3 regions of the Arthrobacter sp. GW822-FHT05G07 genome follow, and region 2 is predicted to be linked to each of the others. Evidence: riboswitches for the same ligand, from Rfam matches in the RefSeq annotation. Region 2 holds a riboswitch; each other region holds the start of a gene.
The links. A riboswitch is a leader RNA that binds a small molecule or an ion and turns the genes downstream of it on or off. The one in region 2 is predicted to bind glycine.
Positions count from the first base shown of each region.

Region 1: another riboswitch for glycine. It lies ahead of gcvP (aminomethyl-transferring glycine dehydrogenase); the one in region 2 lies ahead of cycA (D-serine/D-alanine/glycine transporter).
Region 3: another riboswitch for glycine. It lies ahead of gcvP (aminomethyl-transferring glycine dehydrogenase); the one in region 2 lies ahead of cycA (D-serine/D-alanine/glycine transporter).

Region 1 covers NZ_JBXALT010000001.1:561,661-568,852, forward strand. Annotated here, with positions in the region: gene AC1RJY_RS02480 (L-serine ammonia-lyase) at 1-881, opposite strand, end outside; gene gcvH (glycine cleavage system protein GcvH) at 1,187-1,573, opposite strand; gene gcvT (glycine cleavage system aminomethyltransferase GcvT) at 1,699-2,832, opposite strand; gene gcvP (aminomethyl-transferring glycine dehydrogenase) at 2,847-5,693, opposite strand; glycine riboswitch at 5,872-5,969, opposite strand; gene AC1RJY_RS02500 (TetR/AcrR family transcriptional regulator) at 6,063-6,602, opposite strand; gene AC1RJY_RS02505 (MFS transporter) at 6,675-7,192, shown strand, end outside.
Region 2 covers NZ_JBXALT010000007.1:270,739-277,930, forward strand. Annotated here, with positions in the region: gene AC1RJY_RS14095 (prolyl oligopeptidase family serine peptidase) at 1-1,878, opposite strand, end outside; gene AC1RJY_RS14100 (FAD/NAD(P)-binding protein) at 1,939-3,876, shown strand; glycine riboswitch at 3,951-4,049, shown strand; gene cycA (D-serine/D-alanine/glycine transporter) at 4,201-5,667, shown strand; gene AC1RJY_RS14110 (ExeM/NucH family extracellular endonuclease) at 5,789-7,192, opposite strand, start outside.
Region 3 covers NZ_JBXALT010000006.1:361,440-368,631, forward strand. Annotated here, with positions in the region: gene AC1RJY_RS12810 (aminobutyraldehyde dehydrogenase) at 1-1,262, opposite strand, end outside; gene AC1RJY_RS12815 (purine-cytosine permease family protein) at 1,307-2,746, opposite strand; gene speB (agmatinase) at 2,743-3,759, opposite strand; gene AC1RJY_RS12825 (PucR family transcriptional regulator) at 3,947-5,461, shown strand; glycine riboswitch at 5,537-5,635, shown strand; gene gcvP (aminomethyl-transferring glycine dehydrogenase) at 5,783-7,192, shown strand, end outside.

The DNA of each region.
Region 1 (7,192 bases), on a different contig from region 2:
GGCGCCGTCACCACCCGGCCACCCGAAGCGTTCTCCTCGTTCACCGCCAACGCGATCAGGTTCACCCACTCCTGCCAATACTTCGGATCATTCCGGTCCTTGTCCTCCTTCAGCAGCCGCTCCAACCAGTCAGGAGACCGACGCCGGACCTTCAACCCCCCGGGCAGCACACCCTCACGCTTCAACGACGTTTCAACACACGCCTCCATCACGGACCAGATATGCAAAAGACCCTCCCGGATCTCCTCCTCACTCCGGGACGCACGCTCATTGATGAACATGATGTCGCTGATCCCCAACCCCTTGGACGAACACCGGCCCATCAACTCCGCCGCCGTCCTGAACGGCAACGGCAACTCCGCTTTCGTCTCCTCCAACTCGGCCCGGGCAGCGTCCTCCTCACCCTCACGGACAATGAACCCGCCACCCACCGAAAAGAACGTCGCCTCCCGCAGCACATTGCCCTGGGCATCAGACACCTGGAACTTCATCCCATTGGTATGCCGCGGCAACACCGTCAACGGATGCAACACCATATCCTCCACCGCATACGGCAGCTCCACACCGTCCCCGGACGCACCACCCAGATTCAGCACACCCGTCTCCGCGATCGTCGCCAGCCGCTCCTCCACCTCGTCAGGCAGGATCAACTCGGGGTGAAAGCCCTCCAAGCCCAGCAGCGTGGCCGTCATAGTGCCGTGCCCACGACCCGTCGCAGCCAAAGAACCATACAGATCAACCCGCAGCGACGCCACAGAACCCAGGACACCGGCGTCCTTGAGTTCGCCAGCGAACACCGCCCCAGCCCGCATCGGCCCCACAGTATGAGAACTCGACGGGCCAATACCCACAGAGAACAGATCAAAAACACCAACAGCCATGGCTGGGATCCCTTAACAAAGCTTGAAAACGGTCCGGCAGATGGTCCTGCCGGAGGGTCGCCCCCACTTGTGGCGGCAGACGACCGAAGCACGACGCCGGATGGCCCCCAAAGGCGGCAACCCGGCGTCGCAATTTTATTCAGTTCTACAATCCCACGCTACGCCACAGTGGGCCGGTGGTGGTGGCCCGTCGGGGACGACGTCCTCCGCGGGCTCGGTCGTCCAATACGGGGCTAAGCTGCCGAACATGCCGGGCGCACGGCACATCCCGCAGCCAACCCCCGAATCGGACTGGCGATGGGAAGTTAGGAGAGGTCTCCGCCGTTCTTGGAGGCGTACTCCTCGGCTGAGAGCAGGGGGCCGTCGGACTCAGCGGCGACCTTGAACAACCAACCGGCGCCGTAAGGATCGTTGTTGATCAGGGCGGGGTCGGATACAACGGCGTCGTTGATCTCGGTGACCTCACCGGTGACCGGCGAGTACAGGTCCGATACCGACTTGGTGGATTCAACCTCGCCACAGGTCTCGCCTGCAGTAACAGTCGAACCGACCTCGGGAAGGTCAACGTACACAATGTCACCCAGTGCGTCGGTGGCGACCTCGGAGATACCAACGGACACTGAGTTCCCGTCCCCGCGAGAAACCCACTCGTGCTCGTCGGAGTACTGAAGTTCGGGCGCTACTTTGGGCATTCTGATTCCTTACTATGGTTGGTCAAAAACTATGGCTGGGATGGTGGGGCACCGAATTCCTCGGCGGGCGCACATGCGACCGAGCATGCAGAGGAGGTCGGACCCGCCGGCCGAAGGCGACTGACTCAGCGAACCCGCTTGTAGAACGGCAGTGCGACGACTTCGAACGGCTCACTCTTACCGCGCAGGTCGATGTCCAGTGCGGTACCAAGCTCTGAGTGTTCGACGTCGACATACGCCAACGCTACCGGGTAGCCGAGCGTGGGGCTGGGCTGACCGGAGGTGACTTCGCCAACCACGGCGCCGTCTTTGAGGACCGGGTAGTGGCCGCGACCGGCCCTGCGGCCCAGGCCTTTGAGGCCAACGAGCTTGCGTCCGCTGGTGGAGCCGGCACCGTCAGCTTTGAGGGCAGCGAGTGCGTCCTTGCCGACGAAGTCACCTTCCTTGGACAGTGCCACTACGGGTCCGAGTCCTGCCGCGAAGGGGTTGCCTTCACGGGAGAGTTCGTTGCCGTAGAGGGGCATCCCGGCTTCGAGACGCAGGGAGTCGCGTGAAGCCAGGCCGGCGGGGGTCAGTTCGCCTTCTTCAGCGGCGCCGGCGATGGCCTGCCAGAGGGCTGCAGCGGAGTCGTTGGCTACGAAGATCTCGAAGCCGTCTTCCCCGGTGTAACCGGTGCGGGCGAGCAGCAAGTCTTGCGTGCCGCCGTCGAACGTGAACGGTACTTCGACCGCCGCGTAGTACTTGAGTTCGGTGACCAGCGCATGCTGCTCGACGGGCACCAAGCGGAGGAGGATCGCTTCGGCGAGGGGACCCTGCACCGCGATCAGCGAGGTTTCAGCGGATGCGTCCTGGACCTCGACGTCGAACCCGGCCGCCCGCTCCAGTAACGCCGTGGCCACAACCTTCGCGTTGCCCGCGTTCGGGACCACCAGGAACTTCTCGGAGCCGCGGCGGTAGGTGATGAGGTCATCGATGATGCCGCCGTCTTCCTGGCAGATCAGCGAGTACTTTGCTTTACCGTCGGCCATGGCGGAGATCTTGCCCACCAAGGCGTAGTCGAGGAACGCGGCTGCCTCGGGACCGGTGACCCAGACTTCACCCATGTGGGAGAGGTCGAACAGGCCGGCGGACTTGCGGACTGCGTGGTGCTCGGCCAACTCGGACGAGTACTTGAGCGGCATCTGCCAGCCGCCGAAGTCGGTGAAGGACGCGCCGAGCTTCTTGTGCTCTTCGTAGAGAGCTGTGTAGTTCTCAGTCATTTTGTGGGACCGTCCTAGTTCTCGAAGTCTTCGATCGGCGGGCAGGAGCAGACCAGGTTGCGGTCTCCGGCTGCGCCGTCAATGCGGCCAACGGGCGGGAAGTACTTGTCCTGCTTGAGGTGGTGGACCGGGAAGGCGGCCTGCTCGCGCGGGTACGCACGGTCCCAGTCAGAACTTACGACGGCGGCGGCTGTGTGCGGCGCGCGGCGAAGCGGGGAATCCTGCACGGAGAAGTCACCGGCAGCAACCTGGTCGATTTCCTTGCGGATGGTGATCATGGCTTCGATGAAGCGGTCGATCTCCACGAGGTCTTCCGATTCGGTGGGCTCCACCATGAGCGTGCCCGCCACCGGGAAGGCCAGGGTAGGCGCGTGGAAGCCGAAGTCGATGAGGCGCTTGGCAACGTCCTCAGCGGTGACCCCGGTCTTTGCCGTCAGTTCACGCAGGTCCAGGATGCACTCGTGGGCCACGAGTCCGCCTTCGCCGGTGTACAGGACCGGGAAGTGGTCGTTGAGGCGGGATGCGATGTAGTTCGCGGCAAGCAGCGCGGACTTGGTTGCCTCGGTGAGTCCCTGGCCGCCCATGAGCTTCACGTAAGCCCAGGAGATTGGAAGGACACCGGCGGAACCGAAACGGGAAGCCGAAATCGGGACGTCGTTGCCTTCGGTCCAGGAGGCTGCATCGCCGGGCATGAACGGTGCGAGGTGTGCCTTTGCAGCTACGGGGCCAACGCCGGGTCCGCCGCCGCCGTGGGGGATGCAGAAGGTCTTGTGCAGGTTCAGGTGGGACACGTCGCCGCCGAACTTGCCCGGCTGGGCCAAGCCAACCAGTGCGTTGAGGTTGGCGCCGTCGATGTACACCTGGCCGCCGGCCTCGTGGATGGCGTCGCAGACTTCCCGGACGTCGGCGTCGTACACACCGTGCGTGGACGGGTAGGTGATCATGATGGCCGAGAGGGCGTCCCGGTTAGCTTCGATCTTGTTCTTGAGGTCAACGTGATCGATGGTGCCATCGGGTGCCGTGGCAACCACAACCACCTTCATGCCGGCCAGGACTGCCGACGCTGCGTTGGTGCCGTGGGCTGAGGCGGGGATGAGGCAGACGTTGCGCTGTTCGTCGCCACGGGACAGGTGATAGCCGCGGATGGCCAGCAGTCCGGCGAGCTCACCTTGGGAACCGGCGTTCGGCTGGATGGAGACTTGGTCGTAGCCGGTGATTTCGGTCAGCTGTGCTTCGAGGTCGGTGATGAGTTCACGCCAGCCCTCAGTCTGGGAATCCGGAGCGAACGGGTGGATGGAGGCGAACTCCGGCCAGGAGATGGCTTCCATCTCGGCTGTGGCGTTCAGCTTCATGGTGCACGATCCCAGCGGGATCATGGTGCGATCCAGCGCGAGGTCGCGGTCCGAGAGCTTGCGGATGTAGCGCAGGAGCTGGGTTTCGGAGCGGTGCGTGTTGAACACGGGGTGCTGCATGAAGTCGCTCGTACGCTCAACGGAACCTTCAAGCGCAAAGCCTTCAGCGGCTTCAGTGACCGAAGCGCCGAAGACATCAAGGAGACCGCCGACAATTTCAGATGTAGTGGTCTCATCGACGGAAATTCCCAGAGTGTCAGCGTCGATGCCGCGCAGGTTGATGCCCTTGGCCTCCGCTGCGGCGATGATCTCGGCAGCCTTACCGGGGACGCGGACGGTGATGGTGTCGAAGAAGGAACCGTGAAGGACCTCGACGCCGGCAGCCTTCAGGGACGCTGCAAGGGTACGGGCGTGACCGTGAGCGGTTTCGGCGATCGCCTTCAAGCCCTCGGGGCCGTGGTAGACGGCATACATTGAGGCCACGATGGCGAGCAGCGCTTGCGCGGTACAGATGTTGGACGTGGCCTTCTCGCGGCGGATGTGCTGCTCGCGGGTCTGCAGCGCCAAGCGGTAGGCGGGGACACCGGCGTCGTCCTTGGAAACGCCCACCAGACGGCCGGGCATGGAACGCTCCAGGCCCTTTTGGACGGCCATGTACGCGGCGTGCGGGCCGCCGAAGAAGAGCGGAACACCCAGGCGCTGTGCGGAACCAACGGCGATGTCGGCGCCCTGCTCACCTGGAGGGGTGATGAGGGTCAGTGAGAGGAGGTCGGCAGCGACGGTCACCAGCGCGCCGCGTTCCTTGGCGTCAGCGATCACGGCGGAGTGGTCGAACACGCGGCCGGACACGCCGGGCTGCTGGAGGACGACGCCGTTGATGGCACCTTCCGGGAGGCCAAGGGAAAGGTCAGCGACCTCAACCTCGAAGCCGAGCGCTTCGGCGCGGCCCTTGACGATGGCGATGGTCTGCGGGAGGCAGTCTGCGTCGAGGACGGTCTTGCCATCCTGAACGGCCTTGTTCTTGTTGGCGCGGCGCATCATGAGGACGGCCTCGGCCACAGCCGTTGCTTCGTCCAGGAGCGAGGCGTTGGCGATCGGCAGGCCCACCAGGTCCTGGACCATGGTCTGGAAATTGAGCAGCGCTTCGAGGCGGCCCTGCGAGATTTCCGGCTGGTAGGGGGTGTAGGCGGTGTACCAGGCTGGGGACTCGAGGATGTTGCGGCGGATCACCGGCGGCGTCACGGTGTCGTAGTAGCCCTGGCCGATCATCTGAACGGCGGTCTTGTTCTTGGAAGCGAGCTTGCGCAGCTCAGCCAGAACTTCAACTTCACTCAGTGCGTTCTGAAGGGTGAGGGCGACATCCTGGCGGATGTCGTTCGGGACGGCGGTGTCGACCAGCGAATCGACGGTGTCGTAGCCGACGGACTTGAGCATGGTCTCAATGTCGGCCTGGCGGCGGGCGCCGATATGCCGATCGACGAAGGTGGTGGAGGCAGAACTAACCGTCACGAAGGAACTCCATTACTTGGGCAGCGTTTGGGTACGCCACAGCGGCTGGGTTCCTCCCCGCTCTGTATTGGACCTGAGAGTTTCCGCGCGTTGCGTGAACAACCATCGCTTGCACCGTCGGTGAGCACAGCACTTTCACCCTGAGGTGGGTTCCGTGCCTGCTGCTTTCCAGAGTTGCCTCGCCGCGGCGGTGCGTGGGCCTGAGAGATTCCTGGGGAGGGTTTGCTCCTACGGCGCCTGCATCACTTGCTTGCAGGACTCTCCCGCCGCAGATCAAAGGCATGTTCAGTTGTGTGTGGGCACCGCGTTGGGCACGCCACAAGGGTTAATTGTCCTACGTCCGGGGCGCTGCAGCAAATGGATGAATCGCTACTTCCGTAGCCGCTCGAGGACTCCCAGCAGGATTTCGACGTCGGCCTCCCGCCCGGCGTTTCCGCCCTCCTGCCCGCCTTCAAAAATCGCATTGAAATAGAGGCCGTCGCCCATGTAACTCACAGCTTTGGCAACCTCGGGTCCAACATCCTCCGCCAGCACGTCCAGCCACCGTTGCTGGATAGCAGCAAACCTGCGGCGGGTTTCCTCGTGAGCCACCTCAGCCAGCCTGGTAGCGGCGACGAAGGCCCGATCCATGGGCGTATCTGCCCAGAGCGAGGACCTGATGAAGTAGGCAGCCGAACCATCCGGTGCTGCCTTCATCAGTTCGGTATCTTCATCGGCGAGCAGGTCCAGGCGCTCCAAAAGGGCCGTGGTCAGCGCTTCCTTATTGGGAAAGTGGTACAGCAGCCCACCTTTGGACACCCCTGCGCGCTTGGCAACCGCATCGAGAGTGGCAGCCCGCTCCCCTACCTCAATAAGGAGGGCTTCGTAGGCATCCAGGACGGCATCCCGGGCAACTGGTTTTCGTGGCATAGGTACATCATTCCCTAAAGGCTTGGGGGGTTCCATTTGAAACTGTACCGTCTGGACGGTACAGTAAGTGACATGTACTCGCCGTCCTCAACCCAAGCACCCCGTTCCGCTCGTCCCGTTAAGGGCCAGGCAGCACCGTGGCGCGATTGGACGGCTCTGGCGCTCCTGATGTTCCCGGTGCTGCTGGTGGCCGTCGACAACACCGCGCTCACCTTTGCCCTGCCCGAGATTGCCCGATCCCTGGAGGTTGGCGGCGTCCAACTTCTCTGGATCGTGGACGCCTATCCCCTGGTACTGGCTGCGCTGCTGGTTTCCATGGGTAACCTGGGCGACAGGATCGGACGACGCCGGTTGCTGCTGATCGGCAGCACAGGCTTCGCTGCAGTGTCGGCCGCTACGGCATTCGCCCCGACCGCGGAATGGCTAATTGCCGGACGCGCCGGCCTTGGCGTCTTCGGCGCCATGCTGATGCCCTCCACGCTCTCCCTGATCCGGAACATCTTTACCGACCCGAACCGTCGCCGGCTCGCGATCGCTGTCTGGGCTGCCGGCTTCTCCGGCGGTGCCGCCCTCGGTCCGATCTTCGGCGG
Region 2 (7,192 bases):
CGGATATTGGGTCAGCATGTTGCCTACCAGGAGGCCGCCGTTGGAACCACCTACGCAACCGAGTCGACGGCGGCTGGTGACGCCTCGCGAGATGAGGTCCTTCGCCACGGCCGCGAAGTCCTCGTACGCGCGGTGCCGGTTTTCCTGGAGGGCTGCACGGTGCCAGGAGGGACCGTATTCGCCGCCGCCGCGGATGTTGGCAACAACGTAGACGCCGCCGCGTGAGTGCGCGGCAGCACCGTCGTCGGAGGATGCGCCCAAGGTGCGGCGCTCCAGCCAGGCCCGACCCATGGTTCCGCTGTATGCCGGAGTCCGCGAAACCTCGAACCCGCCATATCCGGAGAGCTGAGTGGGGTTTTGCCCGTCCAGCACCAGGTCCTTGGAAGCGACCTGGAAGTAGGGGACCTTGGTCCCGTCGTCAGACACCGCGAAGTGCTGCTGGACTTCGTAGTCGGCTTCGTTGAAGAACGACGGCGACCGCTTGACTTCGGCGTGCTGGCTCGCCACGCCACTGGCCTCCGAACCACCACCCGCCGAAGCACCACCCGACGAAGCACCACCCGACGACGCAGCACCGAGCGTCCCCCGGGTCAATGTGGTGGGTGTCGTGAAGCCGGTGGCCACCAGCCAAAAGTCGTTGCCTTCAGGGCCAGCGTCTTCGTCATCCACGGCGTAGGCGTTGACGTCGTGCAGGGGCGGGCACGCGTCCAGGACGGTGGACGTCCAGCCGCCTTCGGAGTCGGGACGGGATGGGTCCAGCACCCGGATCTCGGAGGACACATCGCGCAGGAGGTTCAGCAGGAGGTAGTCCTTGGTCCAGCTCCACGACTGCAGCGACGTGTGGGCATCCGGCGTGAACAGGACCAGCAGTGAACGGGTCCCTGCCAGATAGGACTCGAAGTCCGCGGCCAGCAAGGACCCGGCAGGGTAGAGAACACCGGCAACATCCCAGTCCTTCTGCGGACGGAACAGCAGCCAATCCCGGTGGGCGCTGATGTTCACATCCGTGGGAACGTCGATGACCACCCAGGAGTCGTCGCGCAGCAGCGATGTACTGCGGTTGTAGAAGTCGATGTAGTCCACGGCGAAAGTCCGCTCGTAGCCAGGCGTGGAGTCGTGGGCCACCATGGCCAGCATGTGGTCCTCGGGGATTTCGAAGAGGCGCTCGGCGTCGGCAAGGGACTGGCCACGGCGGAGCTTCACGCCGGTCCGTGCATAGGACGAGGTAGTTGCTGGCAGGCCTTCGGCTGTGCTGGATACGAGCAAAGTGTCGGCGTCCAGCCAGCTGACGTTGCCCTTGGCGGTGGGCAGATCAAAGCCACCCTCCACGAAGGTGCGGGATTCGACGTCGAACTCGCGGTGGCGGTCAGCGTCGCCGCCGTCGGGAGATAGCGAAACCATGGCCAGGCGGTACTCGGAGCCGTCGGCTGGACGGAGGAAGCCAACGCCGTGGAAGACCCACTCGACGCCTTCAGCGGCGGCGAGGGCGTCGATGTCCAGCAGAACGTCCCACTCGGGTTCTTCGGTGAGGTAGCTTTCCCAGGTGGTGCGGCGCCAGAGGCCCTTGGGGTGTTCCTGGTCTTTCCAGAAGTTGTAGTAGAAATCGCCTCGTTTGGAGACCATTGCGATGCGATCGGTGGAGTCGAGGACCTCCAAGATGCCGGCCTCAACGGCCTCATATTCGGCGTCCTCCAAGAGTTCCTCGGTGCGGGCGTTCTGCTCGCGGACCCACGCCAGCTGCTCTTCGCCGTGGATGTCCTCGAGCCAGACGTTTTCGTCCGTGGGTTCGGGCGCGACGTCCGCTGCGTGGCGGGGGCCGGAGGCCGGCGCAGCGTCATTCTCGGGGAGTGGCGTCGGATCAGCTTCTGTGGTGGTCATCGCCCCATCCAAGCAACACTGTTCAACGGTAAGCAAGTCACGCAGAAGTTAGGCTTGAGCGTGGCTAAATCCCAAACCAACCGTGTTGCCCTGATTGGGGCCGGCCCTCGGGGCACCAGTGTCCTTGAGCGGTTGCTCGCGAATTGGGCTGCGGACAGCCCGCACGGCACCACGTTGCACATCGACGTCGTGGATCCTTATCCGGCCGGTTCGGGTCATGTGTGGCAGCCGGAGCAGTCACGACTGTTCCTCATGAACACCCAGTCGTTCTATCCCACGCTTATTCCGGAGGACCCCGAGCTCGCACCGCCGCTCGCGGGTGGTTCGTTCGATCAATGGCGTGAGGCCCGTCGTCGTGATTGCATGGGACTGAACGACGCCGAAAAGGCGGAGCTTTCCACCCTCGAATCGCACAACTTTCCCAGCCGCGCGATCTACGGGCGCTACCTTCGCCAGACTCTGGACGGATTGCTGGAACGGCTGCCCGACGGCGTCAAGGTCACCTTCCATGAGACGCTCGCCGTTGCTGCGCGCCCCGTAGCGGACGGGTTCGACGTCGAACTCGCCAGCGGTGCGACGCTCACCGTCGGTTCCGTGGTCCTCGCCCTGGGTCACATCGAGTCCCGGCTGAACCCTGAGCAGCGGTCCTTCAAGAGTGCCGCGGACGAACAGGGCCTGCTGTACTTCCCGCCTGCTCCGCCGGCTGACGTTGATTGGCAGGCTGTGCCGGACAATGAGCCCGTGCTGGTCCGCGGCATGGGCTTGAACTTCTTCGATGTCATGGGCCAGTTGACGGAGGCCCGCGGCGGCAAGTTCGTTGAGGCTGGTTCGCCCGGCGCGGGCATCCTCGAGTACCGGGCATCGGGCAGGGAGCCCCGGATCATTGCTGCGTCCCGCAGGGGCACCCCGTATCGTGCCAAGGCGGGGCTGGCGGGCTACTACCCCAGCAGCATCACCATGCGCTACCTGACGGAAGATGCCGTGGACCGGTTCCGTGCAGCGGGTATCCAGCCGGGCTTCGATCATGACCTTTGGCCTCTGCTTCACCGTGATGCACTCTGGGCCTACTATTCAACGCTTGCACGGTCCCAGCCCGCCGCGATCAAGGACCCCGCACAGTTCCTGGCTGACCTGGAGGACGCGCTCCAACCACATGCGCACACCACGGCGAACTGGGAAATAAAGGTGGGAGACGTGGTGGAAAAGCACGTCGTTGCCTCCCGTCGGCTGAACCTGAGAGGGCTCGCAGCGCCGCTCGCAGGCCGTACCTTTGCTTCCCGGAGCGAGTTGGATGACGCAATCACGGCCTACCTTGATGATGATGCCCGACGATCTGCACTCGGCGAGGCGGACCCCGTCAAGATGGCCATCGGCGCCCTCCACACCGGCCGGGCCATCCTCAAATCCGTCGTGGCGGATGGCGGAATCACCGATGAGTCCTGGCTGGCGGGTTTGCGCGGCTGGTTCGAGTCGTTCGTGGAAGGCCTCGCCAGCGGAGCGCCAGCCCTGCGATCGGAGCAGTTGGCCGCTTTGGCGCGTGCCGGCGTCGTAAGTTTCGTGGGACCGGATCCGAAGTTCAGTGTGGACCGGGGTGCCAAGCTGTTCCGGGCGGTTTCGCCGTGGGTTCACGACGGTCCGGTTGAAGCGCGGACGCTTATCGAGGCGATGTCGCCGGCAAACAGGGTGGGCATCAACCTCTCGCCGCTGCTGGAACAGCTCATGTCCGACGGGCTGGTCCGCACCAAGATCATGATGAGTGTTGAGGGCACGCCCATGCAGACCACCGGCCTGGACGTGGAACCCCATCCTTACAGGCCTCTGGCTGCCAACGGATCCATCACCAGGAACTTGTATGTCCTTGGCCTGCAATTGTCCGCTTCGCAGTGGGGGACAGCCATCGCTGCCGAGGCCAGGCCGCGCACCGGACCCGCCTACGCGAGCGGCCAGCGGACGCTCCGCGATGCTGATGAGATTGCGCGTAGCATTCTGTGCCGCTAGGGACGTGGGGTTGCACCTCTACCCGACCTTGGCTACTGTGTGAGCTGCATCACCCACTTGGGTGTGCGCGCTTTTGATCTGCGGCGGGAGAGTCCTGCCGGTACATCCCGTCAGGCGCCGTAGGAGCAAACCCTCCCCAGGAATCTCTCAGGCCCATGTACCGCCGCGGCGAGGCAACTCTGGAAAGCAGTCCGGTCACCGGGCTCACCGAAGGTGCAAGCCTTCCTGCCCTGCAGGAAGGCGGAAACTCTCAGGTCCACGTACAGAGCGGGGAGGAACCCGAATCAATGTGGCACCCCGTGCCGCCTGAACGATGGAGTTCCTTTGACGATTCAGCGCCCGCCTTCCACCGGCACAGATTTACCCCACCTCGAGCGACAACTCAGCAACCGCCACATCCAGCTCATCGCCATCGGCGGAGCCATTGGCACCGGCCTCTTCATGGGATCCGGCAAGACCATTTCCGCTGCCGGCCCATCCGTCATCTTCGTGTACATGATCATCGGCTTCATGCTGTTCTTCGTTATGCGCGCCATGGGCGAACTGCTGCTCAGCAACCTCAATTACAAATCCTTCAGCGACTTCGCCGCCGACCTCCTGGGACCGTGGGCCGGCTTCTTCACCGGCTGGACTTACTGGTTCTGCTGGGTGATCACCGGGATCGCGGACGTGATCGCAATCGCGGGGTATTCCCAGGAACTTTGGCCCTCCCTGCCCCTCTGGGTGCCGGGCCTGATCACCATCGGCATCCTCCTGCTCCTGAACCTCGCCACCGTGAAAGCCTTCGGTGAGACGGAGTTCTGGTTCGCCCTCATCAAGATCGTGGCCATTGCGGCGCTCATCATCGTTGGCCTATTCATGATTTTCAGCGGCTTCCAGTCCGACGCCGGACCGGCCAGCTTCACCAACCTGTGGAGCCACGGCGGCTTCTTCCCGAATGAATTCATGGGCTTCGTGGCCGGCTTCCAGATCGCCGTCTTCGCGTTCGTGGGCATCGAACTCGTGGGCACAACAGCTGCCGAGGCCAAGGACCCCGAGAAGAACCTCCCCAAAGCCATCAACTCCATCCCCATCCGCGTGCTGCTCTTTTATGTGGGCGCGCTGATCATCCTCATGTCCGTCACCCCGTGGACCCAGTTTGCTGCCGGACATAGCCCCTTCATCGCCATGTTCTCGCTCGCTGGTCTCGGCGCAGCGGCCACCATCGTCAACCTGGTGGTGCTGACCTCGGCCATGTCGTCGGCAAACTCTGGCATCTACTCCACGTCCCGCATGGTGTTCGGACTCGCGCAGGAAGGCGACGCACCCAAGGTTTTCGGCGCGCTGTCCGGACGCAAAGTGCCCCGCAACGCCCTGTTCCTGTCCTGCATCCTGCTGCTGTCCGGCGTCGTCCTCATGTATGCCGGCTCGGACATCGGCAAGGCGTTCGACATGGTCACTACGGTGTCCGCTGTGTGTTTCGTCTTCGTCTGGTCCATCATCCTGGCGAGCTACCTTGCCTTCCGGAAGCGCCGCCCGCACTTGCACGAGTCCTCGGCGTTCAAGATGCCCGGTGGAGTGGTGATGGTGTGGGTGGTGTTCGCGTTCTTCGCCTTCGTCCTCTGGGCTCTGACCACGCAACCGGACACGCTCGCGGCCCTGTTGGCCACGCCCGTGTGGTTCATCATTCTGGGTGTCGCCTGGTTGATTCTCCGGTGCCGTCCCGCGCACTTGGCCCGTTACGAGGAGTTCAAGGCTGAGCTCCAGCGGGATGCAGAAAGGGACCGGGAACCGGAACCCGTGAACAAGTAACCGCGCAGGCCCAAAAGGCCGCAAACCAAAGGCAGGACCCCTCACGAAGAAGATCGTGAGGGGTCCTGCCTTGTACCGGCCTCGCGGGTACTGGCCTCTCGGCCCTGTGGCTCAGGGGCGGCTAGCCCCTCAGGCACCTCTGGTACTCCAACCAGGCAAAGCCGTACCGGATCCATCCCACGATGTCGTACCACTTGGACGGCTTGACGGGTGCGGTGCACTGCGGCGGGTTGGTGCCGCTTTCCGCCACGTTCACCAGCGTTTTCACCACGGTTCCGCTCTCGACGGCGGTCAGCACCAACGTGCCGGTGCCTGCAGCTGCCGCGGCGGGAACCTTGAGGTCCACCGTGGCGGTGCCCGCGGTCACCGGGACCGAACCGAGTGCCGATTCCGAGCCCTTGCCATCGACGAACACTGCATTCAGCGTTGCGTTGGCCGGGCTGCCGATGGAGGTGAGGTTCAGCTTGGAGATGGCCAGCGTAATGGACTCTCCGGCCTTGACCTCAGCCGCCGTGGAGTTGGCCACGGCAACGGAACGGCGTGCGAAGTCGGGCGAAACAGGGTTGTGCTCGCGCAGGTACTTGATCCACGCATCGCGGTCCACCAAGCCCGTGTCTTTGGTGTTGGTCCCTTCCTTGAAGACCCGGAAGTTGTCACCGCCGGTAGCCAGGAAGCTGAACGTCCCGATCCTGTACTGCTTGGCAGGATCGAGCACAGCACCGTTCACCCAGATGCCGGTGATGCGGTCACCTGCGGCGCGGGCGGCGTCGTAGGTGTAGTTGACGTTCTTGGACACGCCCAGCTGCTGGTAGGGGCGGCTGGGAATGGTGCCGTCGGCGTTGGTCTGCCACTGCTGCTCCAGGAGCGTCTTGAACTGAGCGCCGGTCAGCGACGTGGTCCAGAGATTGTTCACGAACGGCAGGACCGCGTTGGCCTCGGCGTAGGTGATGGTCCCGTCCGGTGCGTAGTACAGCTCATTACGCAGGCCTCCGGGGTTCACGACGCCGATCTCCGCCGCACCCAGTTCGGGAGCCTTGAGTGTATCCACCAGGGAGTCCGCCACCAGGTTGCCGAGCGTGGATTCGTTCGCGCGATCGTCCCGCTTGGGGGCGCCGCCGGCGGGATCCGGGGTGAAGGCCGTGGTGATATCAGCTGTCACCGCGCCTACCGGCTGGTTGCCGATCTCGGCAGCCTGGGCGAGGGCCTTGTCCACGATGGTTTTCACTGCCGCCACACGCGGGTAGGTGGCAACGAGGCTTTCAGCGGTCTCGGTAGTCCGGTCCACGATGGCGGCCTTGTAAGAGGTCACGGACTTGCTTGCGGTGTCCACTGTGAGGGTCACGCTGCCTACGTTCTCGCCGTAGTTGCCAGTCTGCACAATGGGGCGGGTCTTGCCGGTGGGCTGGCCGTTGGCGTCCAGGATCGGAGCGTCCCAGGCGTATTCCTTGTGCGTGTGTCCTGTGAAGATCGCGGCGACGTCGGGAGTGGTTTCGTTGACCAGCTTGGCGAACGGCCCGCCGGCTGC
Region 3 (7,192 bases), on a different contig from region 2:
GTGCTGCTGAAGGTCTCCACGGTGACGACGGGTCCGAAGATTTCGTGCGTGGCGATGTGTGCGCCCGCCGGCACGTTGCTGATGACGGTGGGCTCGATGAAGTAGCCGGGACCTTCCATGGTGGATCCGCCGATGGCCACGTCATGGCCCGCAGCGCGCGCTTCAGCCAGCGATTCCTTGACCCGCTCGTAGTGCGGGAGGGAAATCATGGGACCGATTTCGACGTCGTCACCGGCGTCTGGAGCACCGATCACCAGGGTGCTGACCTCGCGGACCAAGTGCTCTGTGAATTCTTCGGCCACGGACTCGTGGACCAGCACGCGGCAGGCAGCGCCACAGTCCTGCCCGGCGTTCCAGAAGCCGGCATTGCGTACACCCGCAGCGGCGGCACGGAGGTCGGCGTCAGGGAAGACAACAACGGGAGCCTTGCCACCGAGCTCCAAGTGGACGCGCTTGACGGACTTGGCAGCGGTTTCGGCCACAGCCTGGCCGCTCACGACGCTGCCCGTCAGCGCGACCAAAGCAATGTCCGGATGTTCGGACAGCCTCTGCCCAACGGTCCGGCCGCGGCCCGTGACGACGTTGAGGATTCCATCCGGAATGCGGCCGGCCAGCACCTCCACCAGTTTCAGGGTGGACAACGGGGTTTGCTCGGACGGCTTGATGACGATGCTGTTGCCCGCAGCGAGGATGGGTGCGATCTTCCAGGCGGCCATCAGCAGCGGATAGTTCCAGGGAGTGATGACGCCAACCACTCCCACAGGTTCGCGGAGGATCACGGACGTGTGGTCCGTGGCGTAGTCGCCGCCGGCCATGGAGGTCAGGGTGCGCGAGGCTCCGGCCATGAACCGGAAGGTGTCGATGGTGCTGGAGACATCGTCTTCGGAAACGGCCCGCGGTTTGCCGGTGTTGGCGGACTCGATGGCCTCGAACGCTTGGCGGTTCTGCTCGATGATAGTGGCGATGAGGTTCAGGACATCGGCGCGTTCCTTCGGGGTGGTGGCACCCCAGGTCTTTTGGGCTACGACGGCGGCTGCCACAGCGACGTCCACATCATCGGCCGTGCCGGCCTGCACCGAGGCGATGACCTGCTCCGTGGCGGGATCCACGACGTCGATGGACTGGCCTGAAGATCCGGGGACGAAGGAACCGTTGATGAAGTGTCCTGCTGGAGGCAAAGGCAGAGGGAGGGCGCCGGCGATATCCGGAGAACCTCCGGTGGAGCGTCGGACGGTGAACTGTTCGGTCTGGGTTGTAGTCATGATGATTCGCTTTCGTATGAGGGGCTGATCAGATGAGGGGCTGATCAGGTGAGGTCGGCGGTGATTGCAGGGGAGGGAAAGGGGGCGGCTTCAGGCTTCTGGCCAAAGATGCGTGCCGCGCAGTAATAGAGGGGAGCGACGACTACCAGGCCGACGATCCAGGAGATGTCCACGCCGCCCATCGCGGCGGCCAGCGGGCCGGTGTATACAGCTGTTGCCGAGAAAGGGACCTGGATCAGGGCGCCTGCTATGTAGGAGCCGATGGCGACCCAATTGAACCGCCCGTACACGCCGCCGTCGCGCTTGAAGAAGTCTTCAACGCGGTAGTCGCCGTGCCGCAGAAGGTAGTAATCCACCAGGTTGATGGCTGTCCAGGGAACCAGGACGTACATCAGGAACGACAGGAAGTTGGTGTAGAAGAGGATGAAATTGTCGCGGGCAAACAGGGCGATGCTGACGGCGACGACGAAGAGAATGATCGCGGCGACGCTGCGGGTCTTGGCGCGCGGCAGCCAATGGGGTTTGAACGTCTGGCCGATGGTGAGGGTGCACAGGACGCCGCAGTAGAGGTTCATGGCGTTGGAAGCCGCAACGCCCAGGCAGAAGATGCCGACGATGATCAGCGTCCACGGTTGGAGCATCGCGCCCAGGCTGCCAACAATTTCGACATCGCCGGCACTCATGGACACTGCGAGCGTACCCACCAAGGCGCCGAGGATCATGGGGAACAGGGTTCCCAGCACACAGCCCGAGTAGGAGGCCCAGAAGGCCGGGGCCGAGCCCGTCCCTTGCGGCATATAGCGGGAGTAGTCCGAGACGTACGGCGCATAAGCCAACTGCCACAGCGCCGAGACGGAGATGGTCCCCATGAAGCCGACCCAGTTGAAGTTGCCCTGCTCCAGGAAGCTGGCCGGAAGGCCATGGACCAGGAGGATCCACCCAAAGGCCAGCAACAAGGCCAGACCGGCCGCGACACTCAAAACGCGTGCGTAGGCATGGATGAGCCGGTAGCCGAAAATCGTGGCGATAACGCTGACCACACCGATGATGACGATGCCCGCGTCAACGCTGATGCCGGGACTGACGGCCGCCATTGCTTCGCCGCCAAACACCAGGTTCGCCGCGAAGAATCCGACGTACATGATCACCACGATGACCACGATCAACAGTGCCCCGAACGACCCGAACTGGCCACGGGTCTGGATCATCTGTGCCACACCCAATTGCGGTCCTTGGGCAGAGTGCAGCGCCATGAAGATGCCGCCCACAACGTTGCCGATGATGATGCCCACGATCGCCGGAACAAAGCCCAGGCCGAACACCGTAGTGGCGAGTCCGCCGGTCACGATGGTCATGATCATGATGTTGGAGCCGAACCAGATGGTGAAGAGGTCCCGGGCCTTGCCGTGGCGCTCGTTGGCCGGGATGGGCTGGATGGTCTTGTCTTCCAGCCGGGGAACCTCAGCGGTGGGCGCGGTGCTCATGACGCGGTCCGGGATGCCGAAGCCAGTTCGCGGCCAGCGGTGGCCTTGCTGCGGTTCACCATGAGGCCGAGAAGGTCGAAGACCAGGGTGGCCGCGGCGACCGTGGTGATATCAGCGTGGTCATACGCCGGGGCGACCTCAACGACGTCGGCACCCACGATGTTGATGCCGTTCAGTCCGCGGAGCAGGGCAAGGAGTTCGCGGGAGTGGAGCCCGCCCATCTCCGGGGTGCCGGTGCCGGGTGCGAACGCCGGATCCAGGACGTCGATATCGATGGAAACGTACACCGGGGTATCGCCCAGCCGGTCCTTCACCCGCTGAATGGCCGCCGGGACCCCAATAACGTCCAGGTCCGAGCAACGGATGATCTGGAAGCCGAATTCGTGGTCGCGGAGGAAGTCGTTGCGGTCATAGACCGGGCCGCGGATACCCACGTGCATGGACTTGTCCTCCACAAGGAGGCCTTCCTCGAACGCCCGACGGAAGATGGTTCCATGCGTGATGGGCTGGTCGAAGTAGGTGTCCCACGTGTCCAGGTGGGCGTCGAAATGCAGCAGTGCCACCGGACCATGAACCTTGTTCAGCGCTCGCAGCATGGGCAGGGCGATGGTGTGGTCGCCGCCGATCGAGATGAGCCGCTTGTCCTCGCTGAGCCCGTTGCCTCCGCTGATCAGGGGCAACGCCTGCTCCTCGATCTCGCGGACTGCCCTAGTGATGTCGTAGGGGGTGCAGGCAATATCGCCGGCGTCCACCACTTGGGCTTCGTATACCGGTTCAACGTCGAGCTCCGGGTGATAGCCCGGGCGGAGGAGCCGGGAGGCCTCGCGGACTGCGGCAGGGCCGAAACGGGCGCCCGGCCGGAAGGAGGTTCCGCCGTCGAACGGTACTCCTACGATCGCGATGTCGTAGTCCGGGACGCGGTCAATTTGGGGGAGACGGGCGAAGGTACCGAGTCCTGCATACCGGGGAACTTTGGTTGCGTCGACAGGGCCGATGGGCTGATGCGTTGCCATTGAAGAATCCTTGGGGTGAGGGGTGCTCGCCGTTGAGCGGGAAGTAAGTAATTCCATTCTTGGTGACGCCGATCACTCCGAAAAGCGCTACATTGACTACAAATGGTCGAGGCGTTTAGACGAATGTCTAAGAGGTGCCTGAAATGGCGCCAACCCCTCATCGAACGCAAGGAAAACAGGACCCCGCATGGCAATCACCGTGGCTGAACTCGTGGCCGAGCCTCAACTCGGGCTCACGCTCCTGGCAGGATCGGCGGGCCGGGACAACCGCATCACCTGGGCCCACACCTCGGATCTGCCCAGACTGTGGGAATGGGTGACAGGCGGCGAGCTCATGATGACCAACGGCCTGTCCATCCCGCCAGACGCGCAAGGTCAGGTGGCGCTCGCAGAGGCCTTGGTGGACAGCGGTGCCAGCGCCTTGGCGATCGGTGAGAAGATGCACGCGCCGCCCCTCACCGCGGAATTCCTGGCGGCGTGCGAGCGGCTGCCGTTGCCACTGGTCAACATCCCGTATCCGCTGCCGTTCATCGCAATCGCCCGGTCGGTTGCCGAGTCCTCACTGCTCGAAGAATCGCGCCGACTGCGGCAGACGGCCCGCGTCTACGATCTGCTCCGCACCGCCGGAGCTTCCGAGGACCATTGGCAGAGCCTGGTCCAGCGGCTGGCCACTGAGCTCGACGCAAACCTGTTCGTGGTGGACCGACGCTGCCTCCATCCCTGGCATCCGGACGGGCAAACGCTGCCAGAGTTCCTTGCCGAGGAATGGGCTCCGCTGTCCGGGCAGGTGTCCCTCGCCGGAAAGAACTTCCAGTGGCACCGCATCCGGGGCCGTCACGTGCTCACCATGGACATTCCCACGCATGCCAATGCGCTCCTGGTGGTGCTGCCCAACAGCGAACCGCACCCGGACGCCGTCGTACTCCTTCACGCCGCAACCGTGCTGGGACTGCAGCTTTCGCGCATCGTTTTGTCGCTGGAAGGCCGCCACCGGCTGGCCGGCGAGTTCCTCCTGCAGGCAATGGACGGACGCTTGGGCGCGGCCGAAATGGAGAGCCGGCTGGCAGCTTTCGAGGTTTCGCCCCAGGATTTCCTGCTCGCCTCGATGTCGGCGGGCGGCGGAGACAGACAAGCGGACGACGGCGACAGGCTGGCCAATGTGCACATCGAACTGTGGAGGCACGGGGTTGCGTCGGCGTCGTTGAAGCGGAACAACAGGCTCCATGTGGTGGTCCCGGCCGACGTCCCTGACCACGTCCTGGCGCACTGTGCCGGGGCGGATGCTGCGATCGGGATCAGCGCGCCGGCGGCCGTTGCCAACATCCAACGCGCACTGCAGGAATCCCTCTGGGCGCTTGGCTCCGCCCGTGCCAACAAGCTGGCACTGGCCCGCTATGCGGAGGGGCCGTCATGGCTGGGGCTGACGGGTTTCGAGGAAGGAACGGCGCTGGTTCGGCGGCTTTTAGGCCCGATTTTCGACTACGAGCAGAGCCAGGAGGGCGATCTCCTCGTCACGCTCAGGACGTATCTGGACTCGCAACGGTCCTGGCAAAAGACCGCAACGGCGTTGTTCGCGCACCGGCAAACCATCATCTACCGGATACGGAAAATCGGCGAGCTGACGGGGCTGGATATGGGTGAAACGTCCACAGTTGCCCAGCTCTGGTTCGCGCTGCAAATCCATGAGGCGATGCATCAGTAACTTCACCTTGCTTGCGCTTTTTCAAAACAACCAGCTATGGTGTGAAGCGTGTCACTCACGGTGACGCAACGCTTTTGATCTGCGGCGGGAGAGCCCTGCCGGTACATCCAGTCAGGCGCCGTAGGAGCAAATCCTCCCCAGGAATCTCTCAGGCCCATGTACCGCCGCGGTTAGGCAACTCTGGAAAGCAGTCCGGGTAACCGGGCTCACCGACGGTGCAAGCAGGCAACCATTCCTGCGGAATCTCTCAGGTCCAATACAGAGCGGGGAGGAACCCACATCATCGAGCGCTCACTGGGCGCCTGAATCATGGAGTTCCTCTTGACTGTTCAATCAACCCCCACCGCCTTCGCGGACCGGCACATCGGCGCCCGTCGCCAAGCCGATGTTGACACCATGCTCAAGGCCATTGGCTACGACTCTGTCGACGGCCTGGTAGACGTCGCGGTCCCCGATTCGATCCGCCAGGACACTGCCCTGAAGTTGGAGGACGCCCTCACCGAGGTCCAGGTCCTGACCGAGCTACGGAAGCTCGCTTCCAAGAACAAGACCGCTGTGCAGATGATCGGCCAGGGCTACTACGACACCGTCACGCCCCCGGTCATTCGCCGCAACATCCTTGAAGCTCCGGCCTGGTACACGGCTTACACCCCGTACCAGCCGGAAATTTCCCAGGGCCGCCTCGAAGCGCTGCTCAATTTCCAGACCATGGTGCAGGACCTCACCGGCCTGCCCGTTGCGAACGCTTCCCTGCTGGACGAAGCCACCGCCGTGGCCGAGGCCGTGTTGCTCATGCGCAGGGCCAACAAGAACCAGACTGCCAAGGACGGTAAGACTGTCCTGGACTCCGACCTCCTCCCGCAGACCATCGCGATCGTGAAGGGTCGCGCTGAGGCGTTGGGCTTCGAGGTGGAGATCGCTGACCTTTCGGCGGGCCTTCCCGACGGCGACATCAATGGCATCGTGCTCCAGCAGCCGGGCGTTTCGGGCCGAGTCTTCGATCACTCCGTCGTGATCGCCGACGCCAAGGAACGCGGTGCGCTGGTCACCGTCGCGGCTGACCTTTTGGCGCTCACCCTCATCACGCCCCCGGGTGAACAAGGTGCGGACATCGCCGTCGGAACCGCGCAGCGCTTCGGCGTGCCCCTGTTCTTCGGCGGCCCGCACGCGGCCTACATGGCGGTCCGCGAAGGCATGGAGCGCACACTTCCCGGCCGTATCGTGGGCGTTTCCAAGGACAACGCAGGCGTCCCCGGGTACCGTCTGGCCCTCCAGACCCGCGAGCAGCACATCCGCCGCGAAAAGGCGACGTCCAACATCTGTACAGCGCAGGCCTTGCTGGCCATTGTCGCCTCGATGTACGCCGTCTACCACGGTCCGGAAGGCCTGAAGGCGATCGCCGAAACCGTTCACGGCCATGCCCGCACCCTTGCCACAGCGCTGAAGAAAGCTGGCCGGGAACTTACGTCCGAGTCCTTCTTCGACACCCTCACAGTGCGCGTCCCCGGCAAGGCTGACAAAGTCATCGGCGCCGCCGAGGCACGCGGCATCAACCTGCGATTCATCGACGCCGACACCGTTGGGGTGAGCATTGATGAAACCACGACGCCGGAGGTCCTCTCCGCGGTGGCCGTCGCCTTTGGAGCCGGTCCGGTAGGGGACGCAGCAGGGTTCGAACTGCCCGCAGACGTGGTCCGAAGCAGCGACTTCCTGCAGCACCCGGTGTTCAAC